Regions from separate parts of the Telluria sp. LT2P80 genome, predicted to be linked through region 2. Evidence: predicted binding sites of a transcription regulator. Region 2 holds the regulator's gene; the other holds the start of a gene.

Region 1 (15,386 bases), 600 kb from region 2:
AGGTAGCTGCCGAAGGCTTTCACGCCCCATGGGCAGCGGCTTGGCGCGGCGATCGGTGCAAACGCCGACACCGAGTGGAACAGCTCAGGGTGGCGCAGTGCCATGACCAGCGCGCCGTGGCCGCCCATCGAGTGGCCAAAGATGCCCACGCGCGCCGGATCGGCCGGCAGCAGATCCAGCACCAGCGCGTGCAGTTCGAGCAGGTAGCTGTGCATGCGGTAATGGGTCGACCATGGCGCTTCGGTGGCGTCGAGGTAAAAGCCGGCGCCGACGCCGAAGTCCCAGCTGTCGGTCTCGCCCGGCACGTTCGCGCCGCGCGGGCTGGTGTCGGGTGCCACCACGATGATGCCCAGTTCGCTCGCCACGCGCTGTGCACCCGCCTTGGTCATGAACGTTTCTTCGGTACAGGTCAGACCGGCCAGGTAGAACAGCACCGGCAGCTTCTTGCCGCTGGCCTCGGGCGGCAGGTACACCGAAAACTTCATCGGCAAGCCGATGGCGCTGGAATCGTGCTGGTAGAAACGCTGCTCGCCGCCGAAGCAGGCATGTTGGTTCAGGAGTTCGGACATCGTCATGTGGGGGACAGTGAAAGATGCGGCCAGTATGCCGCGTCCTGCGAAGGCATGCCAACTACATGCCAACTACAGCAGTCCAAGCGCACCGAGCGCGGCGCCGGCCGCCAGCATCCACAGCAGGTGCAGGCGGGTACGCCAGATAATGATGCAGCTGGCCGCCGACAGCAGCCACAGTGGCCAGTGGTCCGGACCGGTGGCGCCGCCCGAGGCCAGCAGCCAGGCGGTCGACAGCAGCATCGCAATGACGAGCGGGGCCATGCCCTGCTTGAAGGCGCGTACCGCCCGCCGTCCACGATTGCGATGCGCCCACTGCGCGACCTGATACGTAAACACGGTCGACGGCAGCATGATGCCGATCATCGCGATGACCACGCCGCAGAGCGCGGCCATCGTGCTGCCGTTGTTCAGGCCCACGTTCCAGCCCAGTAGCGCCACGAACAGCACGTTCGGCCCGGGCGACGATTGCGCCAGCGCGACCGAGTCGCCGAACTGTGCGGGCGTCAGCCAGCCCTGGCGCTCGACCAGATAGCGCTGCATTTCGGACGTGGTCGAGATCGCACCGCCGAGCGACATCAGCGACAACCCCAGAAAGTGCGTGAACAGGCTGACCCAGTCGTGCCAGGTGAAGACGAGTTGCGGCGCGCTCATGGGGAGAGCCTGCGCCAGGCCAGTACGCAGCCCAGGCCGCCAAGTCCCAATACGACGGCCGCCAGCGGCACCCGCACCCAGGCCAGCAGCACGAAGGCGACCGCAGCGATGAGTACGCAGACGATGAGCGGCAGCACGTTCTTGCCCAATGCGGCCGACATCTTCAGGCCGGTGGCCGCCACCAGGCCTGCGGCGACGGCCGCCATGCCGCGCAGCGCGCCCTGGACCTGTGGCACATCGGCGAAGCGGGCGTACACCAGGGCCAGCGCCAGCACGACGACCAGCGGCGCCGCCAGCAAGCCGGCCAGTGCGCTCATCGCGCCGGCAAGGCCGAAATGGCGCTGGCCGATCATCAGCGCCAGGTTGCATACGTTCGGCCCCGGCAGGATTTGCGCGACCGACCATTCCTCGATGAATTCTTCATTGCTCAGCCAACGTTTGCGCTCGACCATTTCGCGCTGGATCACGGCCAGCACACCGCCAAAGCCCTGCAGGGCGATCAGCGTGAACGAGATGAACAGGTCGGTGCACGAGGCCGGCACCGGGTGCGCTGCGGCGGGCGGCGCGCTTGGGGAGGGAACGGGTGAGGGGCTCATCCCGTTATTATCGCTGTTGCGCCGTGCTCGCGCTCGGCATGACATGGTATTTGCGAACTGATACAGGTTTGCCATTGACTTTGGATTTACTTCGCCAATAATCGTGGTGCATGACGCATCCACCATCACCGGAGTTCAGCGATGAAATCACTGCACGCGCAAGACATCCATCCACGCGCTGCCAGCGTGTCCGAGTTGCGATCGAATGCCGACCAGCGCGATGTCGTCACGCGTGGCATTGCCACCTTGTGCGAACTCGGCGTCGTCCCGGCCGTCGAATACCTGAAGTCCAACGGTGTGCGGCCGAAGGTCATCGAGCGTGTTTTGCTCGAGCCCGAACGGCGCCGCGCACTGGCGTAATCCGCACAACGGCGCGGGCGCTGTCAAGGGTGTGGGCACGTTTGTTTGGGGCTAATCTGCAGTTGTCACCGTCGTTGCCTTCCCAATAGGCAAATTGTTGAAAGCCGCCCCGCAGGCCATGTTCAGCGTGTCAAGCCCCCGCTTTTCCACATAGTTATTCACAGACTTTGTGGATATCCAAATCAGTTTATTTTTCCATGGCCCGGCGCTGGCACGCTAATCCGCGCCCGATGTCACGCGCGGGCAGGGCGCGCGGTCGGGCGATTTAGCGCTTGTGGTTTGGTACTGGATAAATGTACAGTATCGCTTTCTCCGTCTGCCACACCATGACCACCGCCACCGCCGAGCCTGCCATTGAGGACCCGTTCGCCAGCCTGAATCCGGAGCAGCGCGCCGCGGTCGAGCATGACATCGGCGTGGCCACGCCGCGTCCGCTGCTGGTGGTGGCTGGCGCCGGGTCGGGCAAGACCAATACGCTGGCGCACCGCGTGGCGCGGCTGATCGGGGCCGGCGCCGATCCGCAGCGTATCCTGCTGCTGACCTTTTCGCGCCGCGCCGCCGGCGAGATGAGCCAGCGCGCCAGCGGCGTCCTGCACCGTTTGCTTGGCCGTGGCGCGGCTTCCCGGGCCCAGGCGCCGGTGGCGCTGCCCTGGGCCGGCACCTTCCACAGCATCGGTGCACGCCTGCTGCGCGAATTTGCCGGGCGCATCGGGCTCGATCCGCAATTCACGATCCACGACCGGGGCGACGCCGAGGACCTGATGGGCATGGTGCGTCACGAGATCGGCCTGTCGCGCACCGAAAAACGCTTTCCCATGAAAGGCACCTGCCTGTCGATCTATTCGCGGGTCGTCAACAGTCGCGATCCGCTGGATCAGGTATTGCAAGCCTGTTTCCCGTGGTGCGCCGAATGGGAAGCCCAGCTCAAGACGCTGTTTGGCGCCTATGTCGACGCCAAGCAGGAGCAGAACGTGCTCGACTACGACGACCTGCTGCTGTTCTGGGCCGAGATGGCCGCCGACCCCGTGCTGGGGGCTGAGCTGGGCAGCTGGTTCGACCACGTCCTGGTCGACGAATACCAGGACACCAACCGACTGCAGGCCGCGATCATCACCGGCATGAAGCCCGATGGCAGGGGTGTGATGGTGGTCGGCGACGACGCCCAGTCCATCTATGGATTTCGCGGTGCCACCGTGCGCAACATCCTCGATTTTGCGGGCCAGTTCTCGCAACCGGCGCACCTGATCACGCTCGAGCGCAATTACCGCTCGACGCAGCCGATCCTGGATGCCTCCAATGCCGTCATTGGCGCGGCGCTCGAGCGCCACGCCAAGACGCTCTGGACCGACAAGGTCTCGGCCATCAAGCCGCAGCTGGTCCTGATTCCCGACGAAGCCGAGCAGGCGCGCTGGGTCTGCAGCCGTATCCTCGAGCAGCGCGAAGAAGGTGTGCCACTCAAGTCGCAGGCGGTGCTGTTTCGGGCGGCCAGCCACAGTGCCGCGCTCGAACTCGAGCTCATGCGGCGCAACGTCCCGTTCGTCAAGTTCGGCGGCCTGAAGTTTCTGGAGGCCTCGCATATCAAGGATGTGCTGGCGCTGCTGCGCTTTGCCCAGAACCCGAGCGGGCGGCTGGCCGGGTTTCGCGTGCTGCAATTGATCCCCGGGATCGGCCAGGCGACTGCCACCCGCGTGCTGGACGCGGTGGGCGAGAGCAGCGAAGTCACCGCCACGCTGGCGGCGTTCCCTGTGCCAGCGCGCAGCAGCGTCGAGTGGCAGGCATTCAGCGCGCTGTATGCACGCCTGCGCGCACCTGGCCTGCGCTGGCCGCAAGACCTGGAACTGGTGCGCGACTGGTACGCGCCGCACCTGGAGCGTCTGCACGACGATTTCCAGGTGCGCGCACTCGACCTCGACCAGCTTGTCGCCCTGTCGGGTGGCCATGCCAACCGCGAGAGTTTCCTGGCCGAGATCACGCTCGACCCGCCCGAAGCGACCAGCGACCGCGCCGGCCCGCCACTGCTCGACGACGATTACGTGATCCTGTCCACGATTCACTCGAGCAAAGGGCAAGAGTGGAAATCGGTGCATGTGCTCAATGTGGTCGACGGTTGCATACCGTCGGACATGGCCACTGGCAACCAGGACGATATCGAGGAAGAGCGGCGTTTATTGTATGTGGCCATGACCCGGGCCCGCGACAACCTGCACCTGATCGTGCCGAATCGCTTCTTCATCAAGCAGCAATCCAACATGGGTGACCGCCATGTGTATGCGACGCGCTCGCGCTTTGTCACGCCTGTCATGCTCAAGCATTTCGAAGAATCGGCGTGGCTGAGCGCCGACAAGCGCGAGCTGCGCACGCCCATGCCTGACAGCGTCCGCATGCTCGTGCGTGACCGGGCTCGCAGCGCCTGGAAATGACGGCAAATCACGCGACGCTGGCCACTTATCCCCCATGTCATGCTTTTGTAGGAGTGGACCGCATATAAACTTGTTGCTCCCATGTGGTGCACGTGCAAGTGGTTGATTTTATTGGAACAAAATTTTGCCTCTCGAACGGGCAATTTGTTGAAACCCGCATCCCGTCTGGCTTTGTGGCTTGTCAAGTGGCGCTTGTCCACACAGTTATCCACAATTCTTGTGGATAGCCTAAAACCATGAACAAAATCAGCTAGTTAGCTTTCATTAATGCCCCCCGGCATGTTTGGCCTGACAGCTGATCTGGGTTCAACATCGACAACATGGTTGTTTTTTTGTCAGTGGCAAACATTCACTAATATGTTTGTTATCGAACAGTCGTGTCATCTGCAGTTCTTTATCCTTTGCCAAGTAATATGCCGTGATGGGTAACGTCTCCGTGCGTTTGCCAACGCTCCCGTCGTCCTGACGGTAACGAAATGGGCCCGCTGTTTCCCTGTCCTGTCCATGTCCAACAAAGGATCCGTATGTCTTCAGCAGTCCCCCCGGCAGACGCACCAGCGCCGCCCGATACCAAGGAAAGCCGCTTCGTCTTCAAGGTCGCCATCGTTGCCACGATGGGCGCGCTCGCGTTCGGCTACGACACCGGTGTGATTTCCGGCGCGCTGCCATTCATGAGCGCGCCGCCATCGCAGGGCGGCCTCGGCTTGACCCCGCTGACCGAAGGCATCGTGACGTCCGCGCTCGTGTTCGGCGCTGCCGTGGGTTCGCTGATGGCAGGCACGCTGTCGGACAAATTCGGTCGTCGCATGACGCTGATCTGGCTGTCGCTGGTGTTCATGATCGGCGCGCTCGGTACGACCCTTGCGCCATCGGTCGAGGTCATGGTCGCGATGCGCTTCGTGCTTGGCCTGGCCGTGGGTGGCGCGTCCTCCACCGTGCCAGTGTTCATTGCCGAGATGGCTGGACCCAGCAGGCGCGCCAGACTGGTCACGCAGAACGAACTGATGATCGTCACCGGCCAGTTGATCGCCTATGTGCTCAATGCGGTGCTGGCGCATTATTCGAATTCGCCGGATGTCTGGCGCTACATGCTCGCCATCGCCGCGGTGCCCGCCTTGCTGCTCGGTGTGGGGATGATGTTCGTGCCGCCGTCGCCGCGCTGGCTGGCCAGCAAGAACCGGATGGACGAAGCGCGCGCCGTGCTGCAGCAGATCCGCTCGAGCGACAAGCAGATCGAGACCGAGATGGCCGACATGACCAGGCTGAACCAGATCGAGCACGAGCAGGCCGGCTGGTCTGCAGTGCTGGGCACGCCATGGATCAGGAAACTGCTGTGGCTCGGCATCGGCCTGGGATTCATGGCGCAGTTCACGGGTGTCAATGCCTTCATGTACTTCACGCCGATCATCCTGCAATCGACCGGCCTGGGCACGAATGCAGCCCTGACCGCGACCATCGGCAATGGCGTCGTGGCCGTGATCGCCACATTCATCGGTATCTGGCTGATCGGCAAGCACGGTCGCCGCTCGATGCTGATGTCGGGCCTGACCGGCGTGGTCGTCATGCAGTTTGCGCTTGGCGCCGTGCTGCTGTGGATGCCCGATGGCATCACGCGCAGCTACGCTGCACTGGCTTGCATCCTGTGTTTCCTGCTGTGCATGCAGATGCTGATTGCGCCTGTGTACTGGCTGTTGATGTCCGAACTGTTCCCGATGCATCTGCGCGGCGTGCTGACCGGCACTGCGGTGGCGTGCCAGTGGATCTTCAACGCGATCGTCGCCTTGCTGTTCCCGCTGGCGCTGGCGCAGTTCGGCAGTGCGACGTTCTTCCTGTTCGCCGCCATCAATGTCGGCTCGCTGATCTTTGTTGCGCTGCGCCTGCCGGAAACGCGCGGTCGCTCCCTCGAAGGCCTGGAAAAGTTTCTGGAAAAAGAACTGACCCCGCGCGCGAAAGCGTAAAGGGGAGGCCGGCGCTCCTCAGGGCGCCGGCTTGATCGATGCCGGCGTGATCGACGACGTTGCGGCAGATTCCGTGAGCCGTTCGAGCTCGCGCAAAAAACGTTCACAGGCCAGCGCCGGTGGCCACGGTTCCCACGGCGCGCAATCGTAGTAGCGCGCCAGCGGGTCCTCAGGCAGGATCGCCGCGCGAATCTTCAGCGTGCGCCGGACCTCTTCAGCCGACCAGCCTGCCACATGGACCGCTTCGCTGGCCGCGGCCAGCCGGTCGGCCTTCTTGTGCGCCGCGTGCGACTTGGCATCCCAGGCCGGCAGGCCGTAGCGCAAAAACACCATGTGTTCCAGGCGCTGTGTCAGCGCGCGAAAGGCGTCGCCCAGAAACGGCTTGATGACCGAAATCGCATCGAATCCCAGCAAGCCTTCTTCGGCATCGTGCAGCAGTTCGCGCAGTTCGTCGAGCGGCGACAACGAGGGCATCGCCGCGCGCCGCAGCAGCATCACGCTGATCGAATGCTGCGCGACGGACAGCGGCAGCGGCCACGCCGAGTGACCGCCCCAGCGGTAGGTGCGGGCCAGGCCCAGCGCCAGGTCGGCGTCGTCCCAGTCGAACGGGGTGGGGTCGAGCAGGTCGAGGCGGCGGCCCGACGGCATGCGGACCCAGGCGCGCGTCGTGGTGTCCGGCCTGGTGCCTTCGGGGGCCGGCGAAGATGGTATGTGCATGTGGCGATTTTACACACCGGCTCTGCCATTTTGCGCATAATTGGCCGGGCATGAGCACAGCGCAGCATGACAGCGATGAGGGGGAAGGATGGCAACGGACACGTTCATCGATTGCGACCTGCTGGTCGTGGGCGCCGGGATCAATGGCGCCGGCATTGCGCGCGACGCCGCCGGGCGCGGCCTGAAGGTCATCCTGTGCGACAAGGATGACCTTGGCGCGCACACCTCGTCCGCATCGAGCAAGCTGATCCACGGCGGACTGCGCTACCTCGAACACCGCGAGTTCGGCCTGGTGCGCAAGGCCCTGGCCGAGCGCGAAATCCTGCTGCGCAGCGCGCCGCACATCACACGCCCGCTGCGCTTCATCATGCCCCATGTGCGTGGCGCGCGGCCGGCGTGGCTGATCCGCGCTGGCCTGTTCCTGTACGACCGGCTTGCGACGCGCGACTTTTTGCCGGGTGCAGAAACGATCGGCCTGGCCGGGCACCGCGCGGGCGATGCGCTCAAGCCGGGGTTCGCGCGCGCCTTTGCCTATTCGGACGGCTGGGTCGACGATGCGCGCCTCGTCGTGCTCAATGCGCTCGATGCCCACGAACGCGGCGCGCAGGTCATGTCGCACACGGCGTGTGACGATATCGTGCGGCGCGCCGACCATTGGGAGGCGCGGCTGGCGCGCGCCGGCGGACCGCTCGCCGTGCGTGCCCGCGGCCTGGTCAATGCCACCGGGCCGTGGGCGGGGCGCCTGGCCCTGCGCGCCGGCGGCGCCGCTTCGCAGCGTGCGCTGCGCCTGGTCAAGGGCAGCCACATCGTCGTGCCGCGCCTGTTCGACCATGCCTGCGGCTACCTGTTCCAGCACACCGATGGCCGGGTCGTGTTCGCGCTGCCGTACGAAGACGCATTCACGCTGATCGGCACCACCGACGTCGAGTTTTCGGGCGACCCCGGCCACGTGGCCATTGCCGACGACGAGCAACGCTATCTGTGCGCACTGGCCAACGTCTATTTCCGGCGCCAGATCGCGCCGCGCGATATCGTCTGGAGCTATGCCGGCGTGCGCCCGCTGCTGGCCGACGATGCGGACACGGCGGCAGCGGTCACGCGCGACTATCACTTGGCACGCGACGCCGATGGCCCGCCGCTGCTGTCGGTGTTCGGCGGCAAGATCACCACCTACCGCAAGCTGGCCGAGGAAGCGCTTGACTGGCTGGCGCCGCGGCTTGGCCGGTCAGTCTCAGGCGCCTGGACGGCGCGCGCGGTGCTGCCCGGCGGCGACCTGTTCGGCGCTATGCCGGACCGCCGGGGCGTGCTCGAATTCGACGGCTGGGTGGCGGCGCTGCGGCAGCGCCACGGCTGGCTCCCGGCGCCGCTCGCGCTGCGGTATGCGCGCGCGTACGGCACACGCGTGGCGCGCCTGCTGGATGGGTGCCACGCGCTGAACGACCTTGGCCTCGAGATCGCGCCCGGTCTGTATGAAGCCGAGCTGCGCTATCTGATGGCGCACGAATGGGCGACCTGCGCAGCCGACGTGCTGTGGCGCCGCAGCAAGCTGGGCCTGCACCTGCGGCCCGGCGCCGGCAAGGCGGTCGACACGTGGATCGCAGCGGAGCAGGCGGCAGCAGCAATCGGGCGTGCGCAGCTGGAAGATCCGGTGTGATTTTCCGCCTGCTGTAGCAACAGAACGTTCATTGATCTACGTCAAGACACAAATTTGTTTTGCGTTAACAAAAGCATAAAGATGAACTGCAGCAGCGAAATTCAATGCAATTGACCTCACACACGACCGGCGAACGCAATCTGCAATACAGGTTGAACTGAAAATAGTTGTTGTCATTGCACGACACCAGCGAAATGGCTGCGTGTAAATATCTTGATTGTTAATTTTCGAGGATTTTGAAGGGGGGTGAACCGACTAGGATAGCGCTGATGCATATTCTTGTGACCCCATGATTGATACCGCCTTGCTACTCGAGTTGATGGAAGCCAGGGATGCGACCCAGTGGAGCGCGTCCCTGTTCAATCTCGCGCGAACATTGGGGTTCGATCAAGTGCTGTTCGGGCTGGTCGGTTCGCGCCATGCGCGCTTCGAGTCCGCCTTTTTGCGCAGTAACTACGCGGATAACTGGCGCGAGCGCTACGACCGCAACGGTTTTGCGTATGTCGATCCGACGGTGGCGCACTGCCTGACGAGCACCTTGCCGATGGTGTGGGAGCCGGGCCTGTTCGCATCGGGCACCCAGCAAGCCGGCTTGTACGAAGAGGCGAGCGCGCATGGCATTCGCAGCGGCGTGACGCTCCCGGTGCACGGCCCGCAGGGGGAATTCGGGGTGATCAGTTTTGCCTCCGATGCGCGGCCGGATATCTCTGCCCAGCGCGCCGTGATGGAAGCCCTGCCGATGCTGGCGCTGGTACGCGATTACGCGTTCGCCTCATCGCATCGCTTTCGCGAAGAAGGTATCCGTCCTGAAGAAGGGCGGGGCGCGGCGCCGCGCCTGACCAAGCGCGAACTGGAAGTCCTGCAGTGGGTCATGGCGGGCAAGTCGTCATGGGAAATTGCGCGCATTACCAACTGCTCTGAAGCGACCGTGAACTTCCATCTGGCGAATGTGCGTCAGAAATTCGACGTCAACACCCGCCAGCAGGCGGTGGTCAAGGCCATCGGCCTTGGATTGATTACCCCTGAAGATCACCATCGCTGAGCTTGCCATTGACATACATGCGCAGCAGGATCGACACGGGCGTCGGGATGGCGAGGCCAGTCTCGAAGCGGGAGCCGCTCGACTGGGTGACGCCGAAGCGGCCCCAGAACTTTTCCTGGCTTTCGCGCTTGGTGATGCGCAGACGGCGCAGTTCATGCGGTGCCATGCGCACAGCACCGGCTGCCTGCATGACGTGGTTGGCGTGCATGTCGGCGCCGAGCGCGTCAGACATCATTTCGATTGCCATGATTATTCCTTTCGGGAAAGTGAAGCCAGCACTTGGAAAACTGCATAAGCAAAAGTATTGCACCCCCGACATTGCTCGCCACCTAGCAGAGCTGATAGTACCCACGCTACCCGACTTGCATAACGATTTTATGCCGTTTGCATTTTCCGATCGACCAGATGTCATTTCAGGGAGGGGTAATGAGCATGCATATCCGGATCGCGCCACGCCGCGCCATTCCATCGAACGAGTTGTGCGAAATGCACTTGCTGCGCGCCCGGGTATTCCGCGGGCGGCTTGGCTGGGAAGTGCCGGTGTTGTCGGGCATGGAGATCGATGGCTACGACGCCCTCGAGCCGCGCTACATGCTGATGCGCGACGACGCCACGCTGCGCGGCTGCTGGAGACTGCTGCCCACGGAAGGACCGTACATGCTCAAGGATTCGTTCCCCCAACTGCTCGACGGGCAGGTGGCGCCGAGCGACCCGCAGATCTGGGAGCTGTCACGCTTTGCGCTGGAAACCGATGGGGTGGCCGGTTACGGTTTCTCGGCCATGACGATGGAGTCGATCGCCGCCATCATCGACGATGCCCACCAGCGCGGACTGTCGCGCTACATCACCGTGACCACGACGGCGATCGAACGCATGCTGCGGCGCGCCGGCGTGGTCATCACGCGGGTCGGCAAGCCACAGACGGTCGGGATCGAGCAGGCAGTGGCGCTGTACGTCGAGATCGAGCCGACCTGGGACGCGCTGTTTGCCAGGCGTCTGGCATCGTGAACGGGGGCCACGGCGCCTGGTACGGCCGTGGCCTCGGCAGACGCAGCAGCCGCCCTTGGGCGGTGGTCCGGTGAGAGGCGATTTGTTGCTCGCGTGCCTCATCGGGATGGTGACCGTGGTCGCGCCAGGCCGGTGCACCGATATACTCATCTTGATTCTTACCAATATGCGGGGCATGCATCGCCCGAAAGGGGAAGCATGAAGCGATCAGCCTTGCGTGGCGCCCGCGCCATCGAACTTGCCGCCGCGCGCGTGGGCCGGCCCATCGTGCTGTGGGGCGGCGGCGTGCTGCTGGCGCTGGCGATCGGCATGCTGCTGCATGCGGTCGCCAGTGCCGCCGTCGAGACCGACGCCCGGCGCCGCTTCGACAACCTGGCGCGCGGCGCCCAGGAACGGCTCGACAATGCCATTGCCTCGTATGCCCGCGCCGTGCGCGCGATGGCCGCCCTGCATGCGGCCGGCGGCGGCAGTGCGGTGCCCGACCGCGCATCGTTTCACCGTTACGCGGCAGCGCTCGACCTGCCGAATAATTATCCGGCCATCGAAGCCCTGACGTTTGCCACGCGCGTGCCCGACAGCGAGCGCGCCGCCTTTGTTGCGGCCATGCGCGCCGACCGCAGCGTCGATGTGCGCGGTTACCCGGATTTCCAGATCTTTCCGGCCGGGCGCCGACCGTGGTACGAAGTGGTGACCTACCAGTATCCGGCCGACAAGCCGACCCGGCGGCTCGGCTTCGACATGGCGTCCCGTCCGCTGGTCGCGCGGGCGATATCACAGGCACGCGACAGCGGCACCATCGTCGCGTCGGGACAACCCGTGTTCCTGCCCGACCCGGTGCCACACAACGCGCTTGGCATGCGCCTGCCTGTGTACGTCGGGGGTGTGCTGCCGCTGGGTGTGGCCGAGCGCCGGGCCGCCTATCTGGGCTCGTTCGGCATTTTCTTTTCGGTGCAGGAGCTGGTGCGCAACGCGCTCGTCTCGCTCGAGGCACAACCGCTGCGCGTGAGCCTGTACGGGACCGGGCGCCGCTACACTGGCCGACCGGGTGCGCCGGCGGCGGGAGATATCCTGCTGCACGGCGTGGACGTGCGCAGCAACCCGCCCGATCCGGCGCTGCATTTCGTGTCGGTACTGGGCGTGGACTACGTCGGCAACGGCTGGAAAGCCTACTTCTCGGCGCCCATGGACGAGATGCTGGTCGGCGTCGACCGCTATGTGCCGTTGGGCGCGCTCGCCGCAGGTTTCATCGGCACGCTGCTGATGTACGGGCTGTTCCTGGCCCAGTACCGGGCGCGCCGCGCCGCCGTCGAGCAGCGCCTGCTGCTCGACACGGTGCTCGACAACCTCGACGCCGAGGTGTACCTGAAGGACGGCGCGCGCCGCATCCGCTACCTCAATGCCAAGGGCGCCTCGCGCCTCGGACGCCCGGCGACGGACCTGATCGGCCGGCCCGATACCGAGGCGATGGACGTGGGCCAGGCCGACGCCACCTGGGAGCTGGACCGCGCCGTGCTGCGGGCCGACCGTCAGAGCAGCGCGCAAGTGGCCCAGGCCGGCCCGGACGGCGCCACGCGCCAGTTGTGGAGCGTGCGCGTGCCGCTGCAGGTCGACGAAGCGCCGGCCGTGCTGTGCGTATCGACCGACATCACCGAACTGCACCGCCTGAAGGCACGCGCCGATGCCGCCAGCAAGGCCAAGAGCGACTTCCTGTCGAACATGAGCCATGAGATCCGCACGCCGATGAACAGTATCATCGGCATGACGCACCTGGCGCTGCAGGCCGGGCCCGATCCGCGCCAGCGCGACTACCTCGAAAAGATCTACCACTCGGGCCAGCACCTGCTGGGCATCATCAACGACATCCTCGACTTTTCCAAGATCGAGGCCGGCATGCTTGAACTGGCGACCGAACGCTTCATGCCCGACGCCCTGATGCGCAACGTCGAGGCGCAACTGGGTACGGCGGCTGCCGCCAAGGGCCTGGGTTTCGATATCGAGATCGCGCCCGAGCTGATGCGGCCCCTGTGCGGCGATTCGCTGCGCCTTGAACAAGTGCTGCTCAATTTTGCCGGCAACGCCGTCAAGTTCGCCGAGCGCGGCCGCATCACGATGCGCGCGCGCCTGGCGCATGCATTTGGTCCGGAAATCCTGGTGCGCTTCGAAGTCGAAGACCGTGGCATCGGCATCGCGCCGAACGCGCTGCAGCACCTGTTCACGCCATTCCAGCAGGCCGACCAGTCGGCCACGCGCCGGCATGGCGGCACCGGCCTGGGACTGGCGATCAGCCGTCAGCTGGCCGAGCTGATGGGCGGCGAGGTCGGCGTGACCAGTACCCCTGGCGTGGGCAGCATCTTCTGGTTCACGGCGCGCCTGGCGCTGGACGATGGTGCCGGCGCGCGGGTGGGGGCGGGCGCCAGTTCCGGCTTGGGCGCAGCGCCCGCGCCGGCCCAGGCGCGCCTGGACGGTTGCGCCGTGCTGCTGGTCGAGGACAACCCGTTCAACCAGCAGGTCGCGCGCGAACTGCTCGAACTGGCCGGGGCCGATGTCGTCGTCGCGGGCAATGGCGAAGAGGCGCTGGCGGCGATGGCGGAGGCGCGCTTCGACTGCGTGCTGATGGACGTGCAGATGCCGGTGATGGATGGCCTGGAGGCGACGCGCCGCATCCGGCGCGATCCGTGCCTGGCCGGCACGCTCGTGGTGGCGATGACAGCCAATGCCGGCGTGGACGACCGCGCGCGCTGCATGGCGGCGGGCATGAACGAATTTCTCGCCAAGCCGGTGGTACCGGAACTGCTGGCTGCCACCATCGCGCGCTGCCTCGGGCGCACCACGGCGCCGGTGTCGGATGTCGCCGTCAATCTGCCTGCCGCCACCGCCCCGGGCAGCGCGGTGCTCGACGTGGCGCTGCTGGCCGCAACGGCCGGGGGTGACCTCGAACGGATGCGCAAATACGCATTCCTGTTTCTGGACACCACGCGCGAGAACCTGGCCGGCATCGACACGGCGCTGGCAGGCGGCGACCTGACCCACACCGCCAGCCTGGCCCACCAGCTGAAGTCGGCTGCGCGCGCGGTCGGCGCCACGGCGTTCGCCGCGATCTGCGAAGACCTGGAAGCGCAGCCGGTGCGCGACCTGCGCGGGGGCGGCACAGCGCAGGCGCGGGCATTGACGGCGCGCCTGCGGGCGCTGTTGGTGCGCATCGAGCGCGAGGTCTCGGCGCAGTTTGGCGGGCGCGCCAGCGATGGGCGCTGACCAGCCCTTTTGGCCCTACCGTCAGGGGGCCAAACGCGGTATGCTTTGGTCCCGATTGCCCACGCCCACCGCATGTCTGCCCCGATCACCCCCGGTCTCTTGATCCTCCACGGTAACCAGATGGAGCTGCTGCGCAGCGCCGTCTTCGACTGGCTGCGCAACCATCCTCTGGGGCCGCTCGAGGAAGAGATCTTTCTCGTCCAGTCGAATGGCGTGGCCGAGTGGCTCAAGATCGCGCTGGCCGAGGAAAACGGCGTCTGCGCCGCCACCCGCGTGGCGCTGCCGGCGCGCTTCATGTGGGAAGCCTACCGGGGCATGCTGGGGCGCGAGCGCGTGCCGCAGCGCGCACCGTTCGACAAGGATCCGCTGACCTGGCGCCTGATGCGCCTGTTGCCGACGCTGCTGCAGGACGATGGCTACGCGCCACTGGCGCGCTTTCTGGCCGATGGCGACGCCGAGCGCCGCCTGCAACTGGCTGAACGCGTGGCCGACCTGTACGACCAGTACCAGGTGTATCGCGCCGACTGGCTGGCCGATTGGGCCGCGGGGCGCGATGTGCTGCGCCGCGCCGGGGGCGACGTGGTCCCGCTCGCGCTCGAGCAGCGCTGGCAAGCCTGCCTGTGGCGCGCCGTGCACGCGAGCCTGCCCGAGGCACAGCGCGAGAGCGGCCGCGCCACCATCCACGACCAGTTCCTCGCCGCCGTCGCGGCGGACGTTGCACCGGCCAGCCGCCTGCCGCGCCGCGTCGTGCTGTTCGGGATGTCGACGCTGCCGTACCAGACACTGCAAGCGATCTCGGCGCTGGCGCGCCACACGCAGGTGTTGTTTGCGGTACCCAACCCGTGCCAGTTCTACTGGGGCGACATCATCGAAGGCAGCCAGTTGCTCAAGGCGGCGCGCCGCCGCCAGCCGCAGCGCGAGGGCGTCGACCTGGGCACGATCCCGATCGAGGAAATGCATGTCCACAGCCATCCGCTGCTGGCCAGCTGGGGGCGGCAGGGCCGCGACTTCGTGCGCATGCTCGATGAATTCGACCAGCAGCATGAGGCGAGCGAAAGTGGGGAAAGCGGCGCAGGCCAGCCTGCGCCGCTGCGCGTCGACCTGTTCACCGACGACGACGGCGGCACGCTCTTGTCGCAGGTCCAGGCCGCAGTGC
Region 2 (15,386 bases):
GTGGATATTCGGCCGTCGCGCTCGTGTAACCGGCGGCGATCAGGAGCATCCAGATGATGCCCATCGTTTTTTGCGCGTCGTTGCCACCGTGGCCCAGCGAATAGGCCGCCGCCGAGACCAGCTGCAGCTTGCGGAACAGATTGTCGACCTTTCGGGGCGTGGACTTCACGAAGATCCAGGCCACCATCAGCATGATGATCGAACCGAGCGCGAAGCCCAGCAGCGGTGCGACGACGATGAACGCCACGGTCTTGATCAGGCCACCCGAGATCAGCGAGCCGGTGCCCGCCTTGGCCACAGCCGCGCCCACCAGACCGCCGATCAGCGCGTGCGACGACGACGAGGGAATGCCGTAGTACCAGGTGATGACGTTCCACGAGATCGCCCCGACCAGCGCGCCAAAGATCACGTAGTGGTCGACCACGTGCGGGTCGATCGTGCCCTTGCCGATGGTTTGGGCGACCTTCATGTTGACCACGAAGATCGCGATGAAGTTGAAGAATGCCGCCATTGCGACGGCGTGCTGGGGTTTCAGGACCCCGGTCGAGACCACGGTGGCAATCGAGTTTGCCGAATCGTGAAAACCGTTCATGAAGTCGAATACCAGTGCCAGGAGCACGAGCATTCCCAGCACGTAGATGCTGATGTTGAGATTATCCATGGTTATGCAGGTCTGCGACGCTCACGCGTTTTCGACGATGATGCCTTCGATGATGTTGGCCACGTCTTCGCAGCGATCGGTGACCGTCTCGAGAATCTCGTAGATGGCCTTCATCTTGATCAGGTTGCGCACGTCCGGCTCGTCGCGGAACAGCTTGGACATGGCCGCGCGCATCACGTGGTCGGCGTCCGATTCCAGGCGGTCGATCTCTTCGCACAGCGCGACGATCTTGGCGGCATTGTCCATATTGTGCAGGAGGGAGACGGCTTCCTCCACCTTCAGACAGCAGGCCAGGCACAGCTCGGCCAGGCGTTTGGCTTCCGGCGTGACGGCTTGCAGGTCGTACAGCGAAATCGTCTGGGCCGCGTCTTCCATCATGTCCAGGATGTCATCCATGCGCGTGATCAGCTTGTGAATGTCGTCGCGGTCGATCGGCGTGATGAAGCTCTTGTGCAGCAGGTCGACCGTGGCATAGGTGATCTTGTCAGCCTGCTTTTCGATCGTCTCGATCGCATGGGTGCGCGTTTCGAGGTCGTCGAAGTTGGTCATCAGGCTGACCATTTCCTGCGCCCCTTTGACGCACAATGCGGCGTGCTGATTGAAAAGATCGAAAAACTTGCCCTCGGTGGGCATGAAACGTCCAAACATAGATTCTCCGTATTGACTCTCTGGGATTACGGGGTCGCGCCGAAAATGCGGCCACGCGTAAAGGCGGCCATTAAAACATCAATGGCCGCCTTGGTGTTACTACAAATGGTTATTTAGTCACCCTGATACACAGACAGGTTGCCGCTGTAATTGCCGAACTTGGTGTACTGGCCGATCCAGGTCAGGCGGATCGCGCCAATCGGACCGTTACGCTGCTTGCCGATAATGATCTCGGCCGTGCCCTTGTCGGGCGAATCGGGGTTGTAGACCTCGTCGCGGTACAGGAAGATGATGACGTCGGCATCCTGCTCGATTGCGCCGGATTCGCGCAAGTCGGACATCACGGGGCGTTTGTTCGGCCGTTGCTCCAGCGAGCGGTTCAGCTGCGACAGCGCCACCACCGGGCACTGCAGCTCTTTGGCCAGGCCCTTGAGCGAGCGCGAAATTTCCGAGATTTCAGCCGTGCGGTTGTCGCCCGGCTGGCTACCCTGCATCAGCTGCAGGTAGTCGACGATGATCAGCCCCAGCTTGCCGCACTGGCGTGCCAGGCGCCGCGCACGTGCCCGCATCTCGATCGGGTTCAGCGCCGGGGTTTCGTCGATGTACAGCTGGGCGTCGTTCATCTTCTGGATGGCGTGCGTCAGGCGCGGCCAATCCTCGTCGTTCAGGCGGCCCGTACGCAGGCGGTGCTGGTCGAGCTGGCCGACCGAACCCAGCATACGCATCGCCAGCTGGGTGCCGCCCATCTCCATCGAGAAGATCGCCACTGGCAGCCCGGCTTCGATGGCGACGTTCTCGCCGATATTGACCGAGAACGCGGTCTTGCCCATCGACGGACGGCCGGCAACGATGACGAGGTCGCCCGGCTGCAGGCCCGACGTCATGCGGTCGAGGTCGATGAAGCCGGTCGGCACGCCGGTGATCTCACCCTGATTCTCGCGGCTGTAGAGTTCGTCAATGCGCTCGACGACCTGCGTCAGCAGCGGCTGGATCGGATTCCAGCCCTGCTGGCCGCGCGAGCCGGATTCGGCGATGGCAAAGATCTTGGACTCGGCTTCGTCGAGCATCTGCTTGACTTCCTTGCCCTGCGGATTGAACGCATTGCCCGAGATTTCATCGGCCACGGTGATCAGCTTGCGCAGGATGCCGCGGTCGCGCACGATCTCGGCGTAGCGCCGGATATTCGCGGCGGACGGCGTGTTCTGCGCCATCGCATTCAAGTATTGCAGGCCGCCCACGTCATCGGCCTTGCCGAGCTGATTGCAGGCTTCGTACACGGTGATCACGTCGGCCGGCTTGCCGCCGTTAATCAGGCGCACCATCTGTTCGAAGATGATGCGGTGGTCGTAGCGGTAGAAGTCTTCCGCGTTCATGAAGTCGGCGATACGGTCCCACGCGGCGTTATCGCGCAGCAGGCCGCCAATGACGGACTGCTCGGCTTCGATGGAGTGCGGGGGGATGCGCAGGGCGTCGAGTTGCGGATCTGGAGATGCTGCGTTCATGGGCGGGATTATACCTTTTCCAGTCCTGTGACTGACATGGTTGGAAAGCCGAAAAGCAAAAAAGCCGGGCGAACCCGGCTTTTTCAGAACTGCGTGCTCAGCACATGTACGGCGTGTGCTTAGGCAGCTTCGCCCACAACGGCGACGGTGATTTCCGACACGACGTCGGTGTGCAGAGCGACTGCAACCGGGAATTCGCCGGTGGTTTTCAAAGGGCCGGTCGGCAGGCGCACTTGCGACTTCTCGACAGCGAAACCTTGCTTGGTCAGCGCTTCGGCGATGTCGAAGTTGGTGACCGAACCGAACAGACGGCCATCAACGCCGGCTTTCTGGCCGATGGTGACGGTCATGCCGCTCAGCTTGTCGCCTTCTGCCTGGGCAGCCGACAGCTTTTCAGCTGCTGCTTTTTCCAGTTCAGCGCGCTTGGCTTCGAACTCGGCGACGGCGCCGGCGGTAGCGCGGCGGGCCATCTTTTGTGGGATCAGGAAGTTACGTGCGTAACCGTCCTTGACCTTGACGACGTCGCCCAGGTTGCCGACGTTGACTACTTTTTCCAACAGAATGATTTGCATAGTGATCTCCAGATGTCTGACTGTCGTGACCGACGATTAACCGTGGTGCAGGTCGGTGTACGGCAGCAGCGCAAGGTAGCGTGCGCGCTTGATCGCGGTGTCGACCTGACGCTGGTAGTGCGCCTTGGTGCCGGTCAGACGTGCTGGCATGATCTTGCCGTTTTCCTGGACGAAGTCCTTCAGGGTGTCGACGTCCTTGTAGTCCACCTGCTCAACGCCAGCGGCGGTGAAGCGGCAGAATTTCTTGCGCTTGAACAGCGGGTTTTGCTGTTTGCGCTTCTCTTTGAGTTTCGCTTTGTTTTTGTCGAACTTTTTACCGAATGCCATTTGAGGCTCCTGTATCTAAATTGCCGGGTTAAGCGGCACTGAAATCAATGATGTGAAACACCAGGGCTTTGCTGTTGCGATTTTTCCGTGCAAGAAATCCGTTGAACCTGTAGCTGGCGCCCAATTCGGCGCTGGCAAACCTGCCCGAAATCTCGCCCGCGGCGAACGCAGGGACTTCGAACGCGACCGACCTTTCGACTCCGGCCTCTTCCTGCTGCGATTCGTGCATCAGGACGGCTGAAACGATTGGCACACCGGCCGGGGTGTAACGCAGTACGTCGCGCTCGGCGATGGTCGCCATGAGCTGGAGGTGGTTTGCGCTGTGCACCCGGTATTACTGGTTACTACGAATAACTGGGAAAAACTTAAGCAGCAGCAGGCGCTGGCGCAGCGGCTGGAGCGGCTGCTGGCGCAGCGGCTTCGGCACGGTGGCTCTTGGCTGCGTCTTCGCGCTGCACCGATTTCATCATCGGCGACGGTGCGGTTTCAGCTTTTTTCAGCTTGACGGTCAGGTGACGCAGAACCGCATCATTGAACTTGAATGCAGTTTCCAGCTCGACCAGGGTCTCGTTGTCGCATTCGATGTTCAGGCAGATGTAGTGTGCTTTTGGCAGCTTCTGGATCTGGTATGCCATCTGGCGGCGGCCCCAGTCTTCAACGCGATGGATGTTACCGCCGCGGCTGGTCACCGTGGTCTTGTAACGCTCGATCATCGCCGGGACTTGTTCGCTCTGGTCCGGATGGACGATAAACACGATTTCATAATGACGCATGCATTACTCCTTGAGGACGTTTAACAAATGCCCACCTCGGCGTCAAGACGAGTGTGGGAAGGGAAAGCCGGCAATTATAACCCGAATATCGGTGACTTGGAAACCCCCGATGATGCGTTATCGCCTCGTTTGGCGCCGCAACGGGCATATCTGACTCGACAATTCCACGGTTTTGACGGCTGTTTGCACTCTGAATCGCGATTTTCGCGATATTTTTTGCGTTTCCCCTTGCGCGCGCGAGAATACTGTACAAAAATACAGGTTACATACATAACCGGTTGCTGTAACACATTTATGCTAAAGCTCACTGCACGGCAAGAACAGATCCTGAACCTGATCAAGGAAGCGATCGAGAACACCGGTTTCCCTCCGACCCGGGCTGAAATCGCTTCTGAATTGGGTTTCCGCTCGGCCAATGCGGCTGAAGAACATCTGCAAGCACTGGCGCGCAAGGGCGCCATCGAAATTTCGCCCGGCACGTCGCGCGGCATCCGCCTGATCGGCGCGAGCGTCGAGGCGATCCCGATGCCGCCGCCGTCGTTCATGTCGCTGCCGCTGGTCGGGCGCGTCGCAGCGGGCAATCCCATCCTGGCGCAAGAGCACGTTGAAGCCACCTACAACGTCGACGCGGCCATGTTCGCGGCGCGGCCCGATTTTCTGCTGAAGGTCAAGGGCTGGTCGATGCGCGATGCCGGCATCATGGATGGCGACTTTTTGGCGGTCAAGAAAATCGACAGCGCCAAAAACGGGCAGATCGTTGTTGCGCGCCTGGGCGACGAAGTCACGGTCAAGCGCTATCGCAAGACGGGCGACCTGGTCGAACTGCTGCCAGAGAACCCCGACTTCAACATCATTGCCGTCTCGCCGGACGAAGAGTTTGCGCTTGAAGGCCTGGCTGTCGGCCTGATGCGTAGCTGGAACTGATGGAACGGCGCCGGTCTCCCCGGCCGGCGCTTGCTTTACCCGGCCTTGCCCTACCCGGCATTGCTTAGTTCGACGCCTTCTTCACCACGGCATTGTGCTGGTTGATGAATGCCTCGGTGGCATTGCGCCACGCTGCAAAATCCGCCAGGATCATCTTTGAATTGACCTTCGCGCCTTCCGCGATATTCTGCCGCACCTGTTCCAGGTAGGCTGCCGAGGCGTCCGCCTCCTGCTTGTTCATCAGCTTGGCAATATCAGCCGGGATCTTCTTGGTCAGCGGCGACTGCGCGTTCAAATTCGTCACCATCTTGTTGTAGCAATCCTGCCAGCCGGTCACCAGCTTGTTGACGCGATCGATCTCGTCATTCACCTTCGACACGGCCGGAATGCGCGGCGACGGGCAGCGGTATTCGCCCGACTGCAGCTCGGCGCCGTCGTAGCCCTTGATCCAGTAATCGATTTCGGCGCGCTTCGTGACACGCTGCTCCATGACGACCAGCGATTGGGCCGCGACCTTGTTGCCCTTGGCGGCCGACTTCTCGAACAACGCCTTGGCCGCCGCCTCGTCAACGGTGCCCGCTTCGCCATACCAGTACATCTGGCCCAGTTGCTGCTGTGCCTGCGGATTGCCGGCATTGGCCAGCTTGGTATAGAGCTTGAGCGCGCCCGCGTAATCCTTCTTTTCGAACAGCGCGTTGGCGTCTTCCAGCTCGCCCGCATAGGCGGCGCTGGCAATAGTCAGAGAAAGGCAGAGCAGGAAACGTTTCATGGGCATCCGAAGAAAATGACAAGCTGACGATGGGGCATCATAGCCCCCTTTTACAGCGGGACTCAACCGTAAAAATGACAAGGCCGGCATTGCGCCGGCCTTCTTTGCATGGCTTTACGCCGCGCGGTAACGCCACGCGGTAACGCCGCGCGGTAACGCTACGCGGTAACGCCGCGCGGTACGCCGTACTTACGCGTCCAGCGCCTGGCGGAAGTCTTCGACCAGGTCGTCGGTGTCCTCGATGCCCACCGACACACGGATCAGCGACTCGGCAATGCCCATGCTGGCACGGCGCTCGGCGCCCATCTCGAAGAAGATCGTGTGGGCCACCGGAATGACCAGCGTGCGGTTGTCACCCAGGTTCGACGCAGGAATCGCCAGCTGCAGGCGGTTGAGGTAATCGAACGGATCGATGGACTCGTGCAGTTCGAAGCTGAGCAGCGAACCACCGGCGCGAAACAGCGACGTGACGATACCGTGTTGCGGATGCGACGCCAGGCCCGGATAGTGGACCTTTGCCACGCGCTCATCCGCCTCGAGCATCGTGGCCAGCGCCAGTGCATTGGCGCAGGTGCGGGTCATGCGCAGCGCCAGTGTCTCGGCGCCAACGGCGATGTGATGCGCCGCTTCCGGCCCGAGCGACGCGCCGAAGTCGCGCAGCGCTTTCGCACGCAGCTGCGCCATGCCCTGGGCGTGCGCCGGCTGCTTGCGGAAATTCGGTGCGATGTTCGGATACGCGCTCCAGTCGAACAGACCGGTATCGGTCAGCGCGCCGCCCAGCGCGATGCCGTGGCCGCCAATCGACTTGGTCAGCGAGTTGACCACGAGACCGGCGCCCACGCTCTTCGGGCGGAACAGCCATGGCGACGTCATCGTGTTGTCGACCACGTACAGGATGCCCCGCTCACGGCACAGCTCGCCGATGCGGGCCAGGTCCGCCACTTGCGTGCGCGGATTGGCGATCGTCTCGACAAACACCATGCGCGTGTTCGGCGTCAAGGCTGCTTCCACCTGCGCCACGTCGGTCGCATCGACAAAGGCGACATCGACGCCCTGCCCCGCCACCGTCTGCCACAGGCTGTTGGTGTTACCGAACAGGAAGCTCGACGAAACGATGGCGTCGCCTGCCTTGAGCAGCGCCTGGAACAGCGCGCCGATGGCCGCCATGCCGGTGCCGAAGCACAGCGTGGCGACGCCATCTTCCATCTTGCTGACCTTGTCCTCGAGCGCGCTGATGGTGGGATTGCCCTGGCGACCGTAACGGAAGCCCGGCTCCTTGCCCTGGAACACGGACGCCAGTTGACGCGCATCCGTATAGCCGAACGCGACCGACGTGTGAATCGGCTTGTGCAGCGAACCATGCTCGATCGGCTTGTGCCGGTCGTTGTGCAGGATGGTCGTGGTAAAGCCGTAGGATTTTTTCTCGCTCATGCTTACTCGGCGGCGACAGCGGGGTTCAGGTTCAGCTGGGTACGGACCTGGTCTTCGTCCTTGGCAGCAGGATTGTGACGCGCGGTTTCCTGGCGATCGAGGTATTCCGGGGTCACGTCGCCCGTCACGTAGATGCCATCGAAGCACGACGCCTCGAAGTTCTTCAGTGCCGGATTGACGTCCGAAATCGAACGCTTGAGGGCATCGATGTCCTGGTAGATCACGCGGTCGGCCGTGATCTCGCGGCAGACTTCCTCGGTCGTGCGGCCGTAGGCGATCAGCTCGTCGCGGGTCGGCATGTCGATGCCGTACACGTTCGGGTACAGCACCGGTGGCGCGGCCGACGCGAAGTACACCTTGCGCGCGCCGGCTTCACGGGCCATCTGCACGATCTCGCGGCTGGTGGTGCCGCGCACGATCGAGTCGTCGACCAGCAGCACGTTCTTGTCCTTGAACTCGGAAGTGATGGCGTTGAGCTTCTGGCGTACCGACTTCTTGCGCATGCCCTGGCCCGGCATGATGAAGGTGCGGCCGATGTAGCGGTTCTTGATGAAGCCTTCGCGGTATTCCACGCCGAGTTTCAATGCCAGCTGGATGGCAGCCGGACGCGACGAATCGGGAATCGGCATGACAACGTCGATGTCTTCGACCGGGATTTCACTGAGCACCTTGTCGGCCAGGTATTCGCCCATGCGCAGGCGGGTGGCGTAGACCGAGGCGCCGTCGATCACCGAGTCCGGACGGGCCAGGTAGACAAATTCGAACGCGCACGGGTTCAGCGACGGGTTCTCGGCGCATTGGCGCTCGGACAGCTTGCCGTCGTTGGTGATGAAGACCGCTTCGCCCGGCGCGATGTCGCGCACGAAGCGGAAGCCCAGGCCTTCGAGGGCGACCGACTCGCTGGCCACCAGGTATTCGTTGCCGTTTTCGGTTTCGTTCACGCCCAGGCACAGCGGACGGATGCCGAACGGATCGCGGAAGGCCAGCATGCCATGGCCGGCGATCTGCGCAACGACAGCGTAGGCGCCACGCACGCGGCGGTGCACGACAGCGACCGCCTTGAAGATCGCGTCGGCGTCGAGCGAGAAGCCATCGGCCGCTTCCTGGATTTCGTGGGCCAGCACGTTGAGCAGCACCTCGGAATCGGAATCCGTGTTGATGTGGCGGCGGTCGTTGCGGAACAGCTCATCCCTGAGCTGGGCCTGGTTGGTCAGGTTGCCGTTGTGCGCGAGCGTGATGCCGAATGGCGCGTTGACGTAGAACGGTTGCGCCTCTTCTTCGCTCGACGAACCTGCGGTCGGGTAACGGCAGTGGCCGATTCCGGTATTGCCCTGCAGCGAACGCATGTTCCGGGTACGGAAAACGTCACGTACCAGGCCGTTGGCCTTGAACATCGAGAACATGCTGCTGTGATTGGTCGCAATGCCCGCAGCGTCCTGGCCGCGGTGCTGCAGCAGCAGCAATGCATCGTACAGAAGCTGGTTGACGGGAGACTGCGAAACGACGCCGACGATGCCACACATGAGGTGCTCCTAAAAGCTTGGGTGCAAAATGACAGAAAACTGCGAAAACTACGGCTACTGGTTCAGTAATTAATATGCTCCGCGAAGGCAGCGGGCAAGAATGGTTTGACGGTGCGCGCGCCGGTCTCGGCAATGGGTGACAACAGCGCGTCGCGCCAGAATGCCTGCTGCGGGATCTGCGTCATCCCGCACAATATGACGCCGGCCAGCACGATCACAATGCCCCGTGCCAGGCCGAACAGGCCGCCAAGGCCCCGGTCCGCCAGCGACAGGCCGGTGGCGGCAACCACCGCACCGATCGCCATCGACAGCAGGCCCATCAGGATTCGTACGCCCAGGAACAGCACGATAAAGGCCGCCATCAGGCGCGCGGACCCGCCCGGAATCACCTCGGGCAGCAAGGGTGCGAGCTGGGCGCCGTAGACATTGGCCACCACGAAGGCGACCACCCAGCCCACCAGCGACAGAATTTCCTTTACCAGGCCGCGCAGCGTGCTGATCACGACGGAGGCGATCAGCACGAACAGCACCAAATAATCGAAGATCGTCACGCGGCAGCGAGGATCAGAGCGGCACCATCGAGCCGGACAGACCGATGCCGCTCAGTTTGGCGCGCACTTTCTCTGCTTCTTCCTTGCTGAACGGGCCGACCCGCACGCGGATCAGTTCGCCAGACTTCTGGGTGAATGACGCAACGCCGGCAGCGCGCAGGCGGCTTTGCAACTCGGTGACTTTTTCCTGGCTGGCCAGCGCGGCAACCTGCACCACGAAGCGCGGCGCCGGGCCTTCGGCCTTGACCGTCTTCGGCTCGGCCTTGGCGGCTGGCTTGTCCTCGAGGATCGCGATGGCGCGGGCGGCGTCGTCCGGACGGGCCGGCTTGGTGACGTGCTCGGCTTTCGGATGCGACTCGGCGGCTTTCTCGACGACCTTGACCGGCTTTTTCTCGGGCTCGGGCTTTTTCTCGGTCTTGACGGGTTCAGGCTTCGTCACCGGCTTAACGTCGGGTTCGGCCTTTGGCTTGGCTTCAGGCTTTGGCTTGACGGTCTCGACTGGCTTGACGGTTTCGACCGGCTTGGCTGGCTCGAGCATGCGCATTGGCGGCACCTCGCTGGCCACTGGCGCTGCGGCCACGGCGACCGGCGGCGTACGCGTGCCGGCCGGTGGCGCCGGGACTGGATCGATGATTTCTTCGTCGCTGTCGACGCTGGCCGTTGGCGCAACCTGCTCGGACGGCACCGGCAGCGGCGCAGCCTTGTCCTTGTCGGGGATGTGGATCGCGATGTCGGTGGCCAGCGGCTTGGGCTCGGAATCGAGCAGCATTGGCAGGGCCACGACGGCGGCCAGGACCAGCGCAATGGCGCCGACCAGGCGGCGGCGCGCGCGTTTTTTCTCGGGCAGGATCGGATCGCCACGGCTCGAGCGGCGACCGCCCTCACCGGCCGAGCTGGCACGCTTGGAGCGTGCGCGCTCGGTGTAGGCGGCCTCGTCGTCCTTGACGAAGTGACCGCTGTCACGAACAGTTTCTTGCTTGTTTTTAGTGCCGAACGAGAACAAGCCCATGCGATTGAGGTATCAGTGTAGTGAGGATTTACGGGCCGCCATCACGCCGGCAACCGTGTAGAACGAACCAAAGACCACAATTCTATCATTCTCCTCAACCCGGCTCAGCGCATTCGCATAAGCGTCGGCGGGCGAATCGAAGGTGGTGACCGAAAAATCGCCCGCTTTCGCGCCCGCTGGCTTCAATTCAGCGATCTTGTCGGCCAGTGCCGCAGGGTCGGCCGAGCGCGGCGAATCGAGGCGCGTGACGCACCAGTGATCGATCACCGATGCCATCGGCGCGATGACGGCGTCGATGTCCTTGTCGTCCATGATGCCGAACACCGCGTACGTGAAGCGGTGAAAGCCCATATTGCCGAGGTTCTGCGCGAGCGTCGCGGCGGCGTGCGGATTGTGGGCCACGTCCAGGACCTGGGTCGGACGGCCGGCCAGCACCTGGAAGCGGCCCGGCAGCTCGACCATTGCCAGGCCGGCGCGGGTTTCCTGGGCGCCGCACGGCAAGGTCATGCGCAGCGCCTCAAGGGCCGCCAGCGCCGCAGACGCATTGAGCAACTGATTGGCGCCACGCAGGGCCGGATAGGCCAGCGAGTTGCGGCGCCCGGTGCGGCCGGCAAAGCTCCACTGCTGCTGGTCACCCTGGTAGTTGAAGTCGCGGCCCAGCAGCCACAGGTCGGCGCCGATGCTGGTCGCATGGTCGATCAGCGACTGGGGCGGCACCGGGTCGCTGCAGATGGCGGTTTTTCCCGCGCGGAAGATGCCGGCTTTCTCGAAGCCGATTTTTTCGCGTGTGTCGCCCAGATAGGCCGTGTGGTCGATGTCGATGCTGGTGACGATCGACACGTCGGCATCGATCACGTTGACGGCATCGAGTCGCCCGCCCAGGCCGACTTCGAGGATGGCGACATCGATCTCGCTGGTCGACAGCAGGTGCGCAATGGCCAGCGTGGTGAACTCGAAGTACGTGAGGTCAATCTCCCCGCGCGCGGCTTCGACGGCGTTGAAGGCGGCGATCAACACATCATCGGAGGCCATCTCGCCATTGATGCGGGCGCGTTCATTGAAGTCGAGGAAGTGCGGCTTGATGTAGAGGCCGACGCGGTAGCCAGACTGCAGCAACACCGACTCGAGCATCGCGCAGGTCGAACCCTTGCCGTTGGTGCCGGCCACCATGATCACGGGGCATGAGAACGCCAGCTGCAGGCGTTCCTTGACGGCGCGGACGCGGTCCAGGCCCATGTCGATATGGGTTTCGGCATGACGCGATTCGAGCAGCGCGAGCCAGTCGGGCAAGGTAGTCGGAAGTGGGGACATGGTGCTCAGAAAAGAGGGATTCGGCGGGCGATACGGGAAATAAAAAAGGCGGCCGCGGGGGCCGCCGTCTGGCATGCCCGCGCCGGTCGCCCCTGGCGATCATGTTCGCGGGTTGCCCTCGCGGCGGCCTTTGGATCGATCAGGCCAGCACTTCGGTCGCCTGGTTTTGCAGCAGGGCCAGCAGACGCGCAATTTCTTCGCGCATCTTGCGACGGTCGACGATCATGTCGACAGCGCCCTTCTGGACCAGGAACTCGGCGCGCTGGAAGCCTTCCGGCAATTTCTCACGCACCGTGTTCTCGATGACACGCGGGCCGGCGAAGCCGATCAGGGCCTTCGGCTCAGCGATGACCACGTCGCCCATGAAGGCGAACGAGGCCGAGACACCGCCCATGGTTGGGTCGGTCAGCACGCTGATGAACGGCAGCTTCTTCTCGGACAGCTTGGTCAGCATCGCGGTGGTCTTGGCCATCTGCATCAGCGACAGCAAACCCTCTTGCATGCGCGCGCCACCAGTGGCGGTAATGCAAATGAACGGCACCTTCTGCTCGAGCGCAACCTGGGCGCCGCGGACAAACCGCTCACCGACCACCGAACCCATCGAGCCACCCATGAATTCGAATTCGAAGCAGGCCACGACCACCGGCAAGCTCATGATCGAGCCGCCCTGGACGATAAGCGCATCGGTCTCGCCGGTGGCTTCCATCGCCGCCTTGAGGCGGTCCGGATACTTCTTGCTGTCCTTGAACTTCAGGGTATCGACTGGCAAGGTCTCCTGGCCAATGTCGTAGCGGCCGCCTTCATCGAGCAGCGAATCCAGACGCGCGCGGGCACGGATGCGCATGTGATGGGAGCACTTCGGGCACACGTGCAGGTTGGACTCGATATCCGCCCGGTACAGCACCGACTCGCACGACGGACACTTGACCCAGAGGCCCTCGGGCATGGTCTTGCGGTTAGCGGCATCGGAGCGCTGGATCCGAGGGGGCAGCAGTTTTTCCAACCAACTCATATTCTCTCCTTTGCGGCAAATCTTACAGTGGGGCGTAGTGTAGCCGCTCGGAGGCAGCTTGTCGAATCGTAGCAAGCCACCAATATTGCCAACAAAACATCACACGTCGCCACCGCCCCGCGCCCACGGCCACCACCACCAAATAATGAGGGTCAGAGTCGAATTGTTTGACAACTTCCGATAATTTCCCAATAAATAGCACCGATCCTCGGCTGAATGAACGCCGAGTTTGATCTCCAAAGCAAAATGAGGGACAGAGTCACGTTGATGAGCTAAATAATCAATTTCCCAACAATTAGGGTCAGAGTCGACTTATTGGGCAATTCCTCAAAGTTGTCAAACAATTCGACTCTGACCCTAATTTATTTATGCGGCAATGTTGGCGATTATTTCGCTGGCGAAGCGATGTCGTTGACGGTGTATTCAACGCCTCCCAAGCGTGCAGCCACGATGTTATAGATCCATGCGCTCAGCATTCCTGCCAAATAGATGCTGACGATATACGCAACTGCAAACAGAATGACCACACCTGCCCCGATGGGCGGCATCTCCGCGCCCGTCAACATGGCGATGAGAACGATCGCCAGCACTGGGAGCATAGCGATGAAATAAACTGCCGCCAACATCTTTCCAAACTGGGCAACTGCAATGTGCTTGACACGCTTTTTCATTGGACACTCCCTCAGGTTGCGCTACGGAGAGATCAATTTACTGAGGAAAAATGAAAAAGCTTTAAGCTGGCGCAACCAGCAGGAAAGATGTGGCAGTACGCCTGTAATAAACCCATCGGCCATAACCATCGCAACCGGATATTAAAAAGATTTGCCAGGCAATCGCCAAAAAGTTGTTAAACAATTCGACTCTGACCCTAATTGGATTGCAAGAGCATAGAGGCAATCACAATGAGGGTCAGGGTCGAATTAAGTGACAACATTTTCCGAAGAAATTGCTCAATAATTCGACTCTGGCCCTCATTGATATGACGGTGGCGGGTTAGCGGGCGTCGAGGGCGGTGCGGATGGTGGTGGTGAAGGCGCGAACGGCGTCGACGGCCTGGTCTGGCGGGCTGTTTTCGATTTCCTGGATGATGCGGCTGCCGATCACGACAGCGTCGGCCACTTCGGCCACGGCTCTCGCCGTGGCGCCGTCGCGGATGCCGAAGCCTACGCCGATCGGCAGTTTGACGTGCTCGCGGATCGCGGCCACGCGGCGGGCGACGTCGGCGGTGTCGATGGTGCCGGCGCCCGTCACGCCTTTCAGCGAGACGTAGTAGCTGAAGCCGCCACCGTACTGGGCCACTTGCTTGACGCGCTCCGTGGTCGACGTCGGCGCAAGCAGGAAAATCAGGTCCAGGCCGTTGTCGCGCATCTCGGTGGCGAACGCGGCGCATTCTTCGGGCGGGTAGTCGACGACGATCGCGCCGTCAGCGCCCGCTTCTTTGGCGCAGCGGATGAATTCGGTCTGGCCGATGCGCTCGATCGGGTTGGCGTACCCCATCAGGACCACCGGCGTGTCGGGGTCGTTCTTGCGAAATTCGCGCACGAAGCCGAATACGTCTTTCAGGCCGACGTTGAATTTCAGTGCGCGCTCGCAGGCGCGCTGGATGACCGGGCCTTCGGCCATCGGGTCCGAAAATGGCACGCCCAGTTCGAGGACGTTGGCGCCGCCCTCCACCAGTGCGTGCATCAGCGGGACGGTCAGTTCGGGGCCCGGGTCGCCCGCGGTGATAAAGGTGACGAGCGCGGTCTTGTTGTCCGCTTTAAGTGCGGTAAAAGTCTGTTCGATGCGGGACATGCTGGGTTCCTCTGGTAATCGGAAAAGGCGAATGCCCCGGCTGACCGGGGCAGGATGGCATGGTTGACGCCGGCATCAGCCGAAATCAAGCCCCATCCGCTGCGCCACCGTATGCATGTCCTTGTCGCCGCGGCCCGACAGATTGACCAGGATGATCTGGTCCTTCGGCAGCGTCGCCGCCAGCTTCACCGCATACGCGATTGCGTGCGACGATTCGAGCGCCGGGATGATGCCTTCGATGCGGCAGCAATCGTGGAACGCCTGCAGCGCTTCGTCGTCCGTGATCGACACGTACTCGGCGCGCAGCGTGTCCTTCAGCCACGCGTGCTCGGGCCCGACGCCCGGATAATCCAGGCCCGCCGACACCGAATGCGTCTCGATGATCTGCCCGTTCTCGTCCTGCAGCAGATAGGTGCGGTTACCGTGCAACACACCTGGCAGGCCGGAGGTCAGCGAGGCCGAGTGCTTGCCTGAATCCAGTCCCTCCCCCGCCGCTTCGACGCCCACCAGCTTGACGCCCGGCTCGCCGATGTACGGATAGAAGATGCCCATCGCGTTCGAGCCACCACCGATGCAGGC

The links. The regulator LexA, encoded in region 2, represses DNA repair genes until DNA is damaged. The targets are predictions, from matches to a motif close to ACTGTATNNNNATACAGT.
Region 1: a site for LexA is predicted at 2,464-2,481, ahead of AC56LW_RS00075 (ATP-dependent helicase). Genes of this name have one in related genera too.

What each region holds. Positions count from the first base shown of each region.
Region 1 covers NZ_JCASIO010000001.1:10,751-26,136, reverse strand. The annotation lists gene fghA (S-formylglutathione hydrolase) at 1-569, opposite strand, end outside; gene AC56LW_RS00090 (chromate transporter) at 642-1,223, opposite strand; gene AC56LW_RS00085 (chromate transporter) at 1,220-1,819, opposite strand; gene AC56LW_RS00080 (hypothetical protein) at 1,961-2,179, shown strand; gene AC56LW_RS00075 (ATP-dependent helicase) at 2,506-4,599, shown strand; gene AC56LW_RS00070 (sugar porter family MFS transporter) at 5,124-6,557, shown strand; gene AC56LW_RS00065 (phosphohydrolase) at 6,576-7,274, opposite strand; gene glpD (glycerol-3-phosphate dehydrogenase) at 7,363-8,928, shown strand; gene AC56LW_RS00055 (helix-turn-helix transcriptional regulator) at 9,218-9,970, shown strand; gene AC56LW_RS00050 (helix-turn-helix domain-containing protein) at 9,945-10,160, opposite strand; gene AC56LW_RS00045 (acyl-homoserine-lactone synthase) at 10,397-10,978, shown strand; gene AC56LW_RS00040 (CHASE domain-containing protein) at 11,177-14,230, shown strand; gene recC (exodeoxyribonuclease V subunit gamma) at 14,303-15,386, shown strand, end outside.
Region 2 covers NZ_JCASIO010000001.1:610,050-625,435, forward strand. The annotation lists gene AC56LW_RS02740 (inorganic phosphate transporter) at 1-661, opposite strand, end outside; gene AC56LW_RS02745 (DUF47 domain-containing protein) at 683-1,309, opposite strand; gene AC56LW_RS02750 (replicative DNA helicase) at 1,423-2,811, opposite strand; gene rplI (50S ribosomal protein L9) at 2,931-3,383, opposite strand; gene rpsR (30S ribosomal protein S18) at 3,420-3,710, opposite strand; gene priB (primosomal replication protein N) at 3,739-4,038, opposite strand; gene rpsF (30S ribosomal protein S6) at 4,076-4,483, opposite strand; gene lexA (transcriptional repressor LexA) at 4,778-5,407, shown strand; gene AC56LW_RS02780 (tetratricopeptide repeat protein) at 5,472-6,176, opposite strand; gene AC56LW_RS02785 (cystathionine gamma-synthase family protein) at 6,366-7,607, opposite strand; gene purF (amidophosphoribosyltransferase) at 7,610-9,130, opposite strand; gene AC56LW_RS02795 (CvpA family protein) at 9,193-9,681, opposite strand; gene AC56LW_RS02800 (SPOR domain-containing protein) at 9,695-10,690, opposite strand; gene folC (bifunctional tetrahydrofolate synthase/dihydrofolate synthase) at 10,703-12,001, opposite strand; gene accD (acetyl-CoA carboxylase, carboxyltransferase subunit beta) at 12,141-13,013, opposite strand; gene AC56LW_RS02815 (hypothetical protein) at 13,400-13,684, opposite strand; gene trpA (tryptophan synthase subunit alpha) at 14,007-14,807, opposite strand; gene trpB (tryptophan synthase subunit beta) at 14,883-15,386, opposite strand, start outside.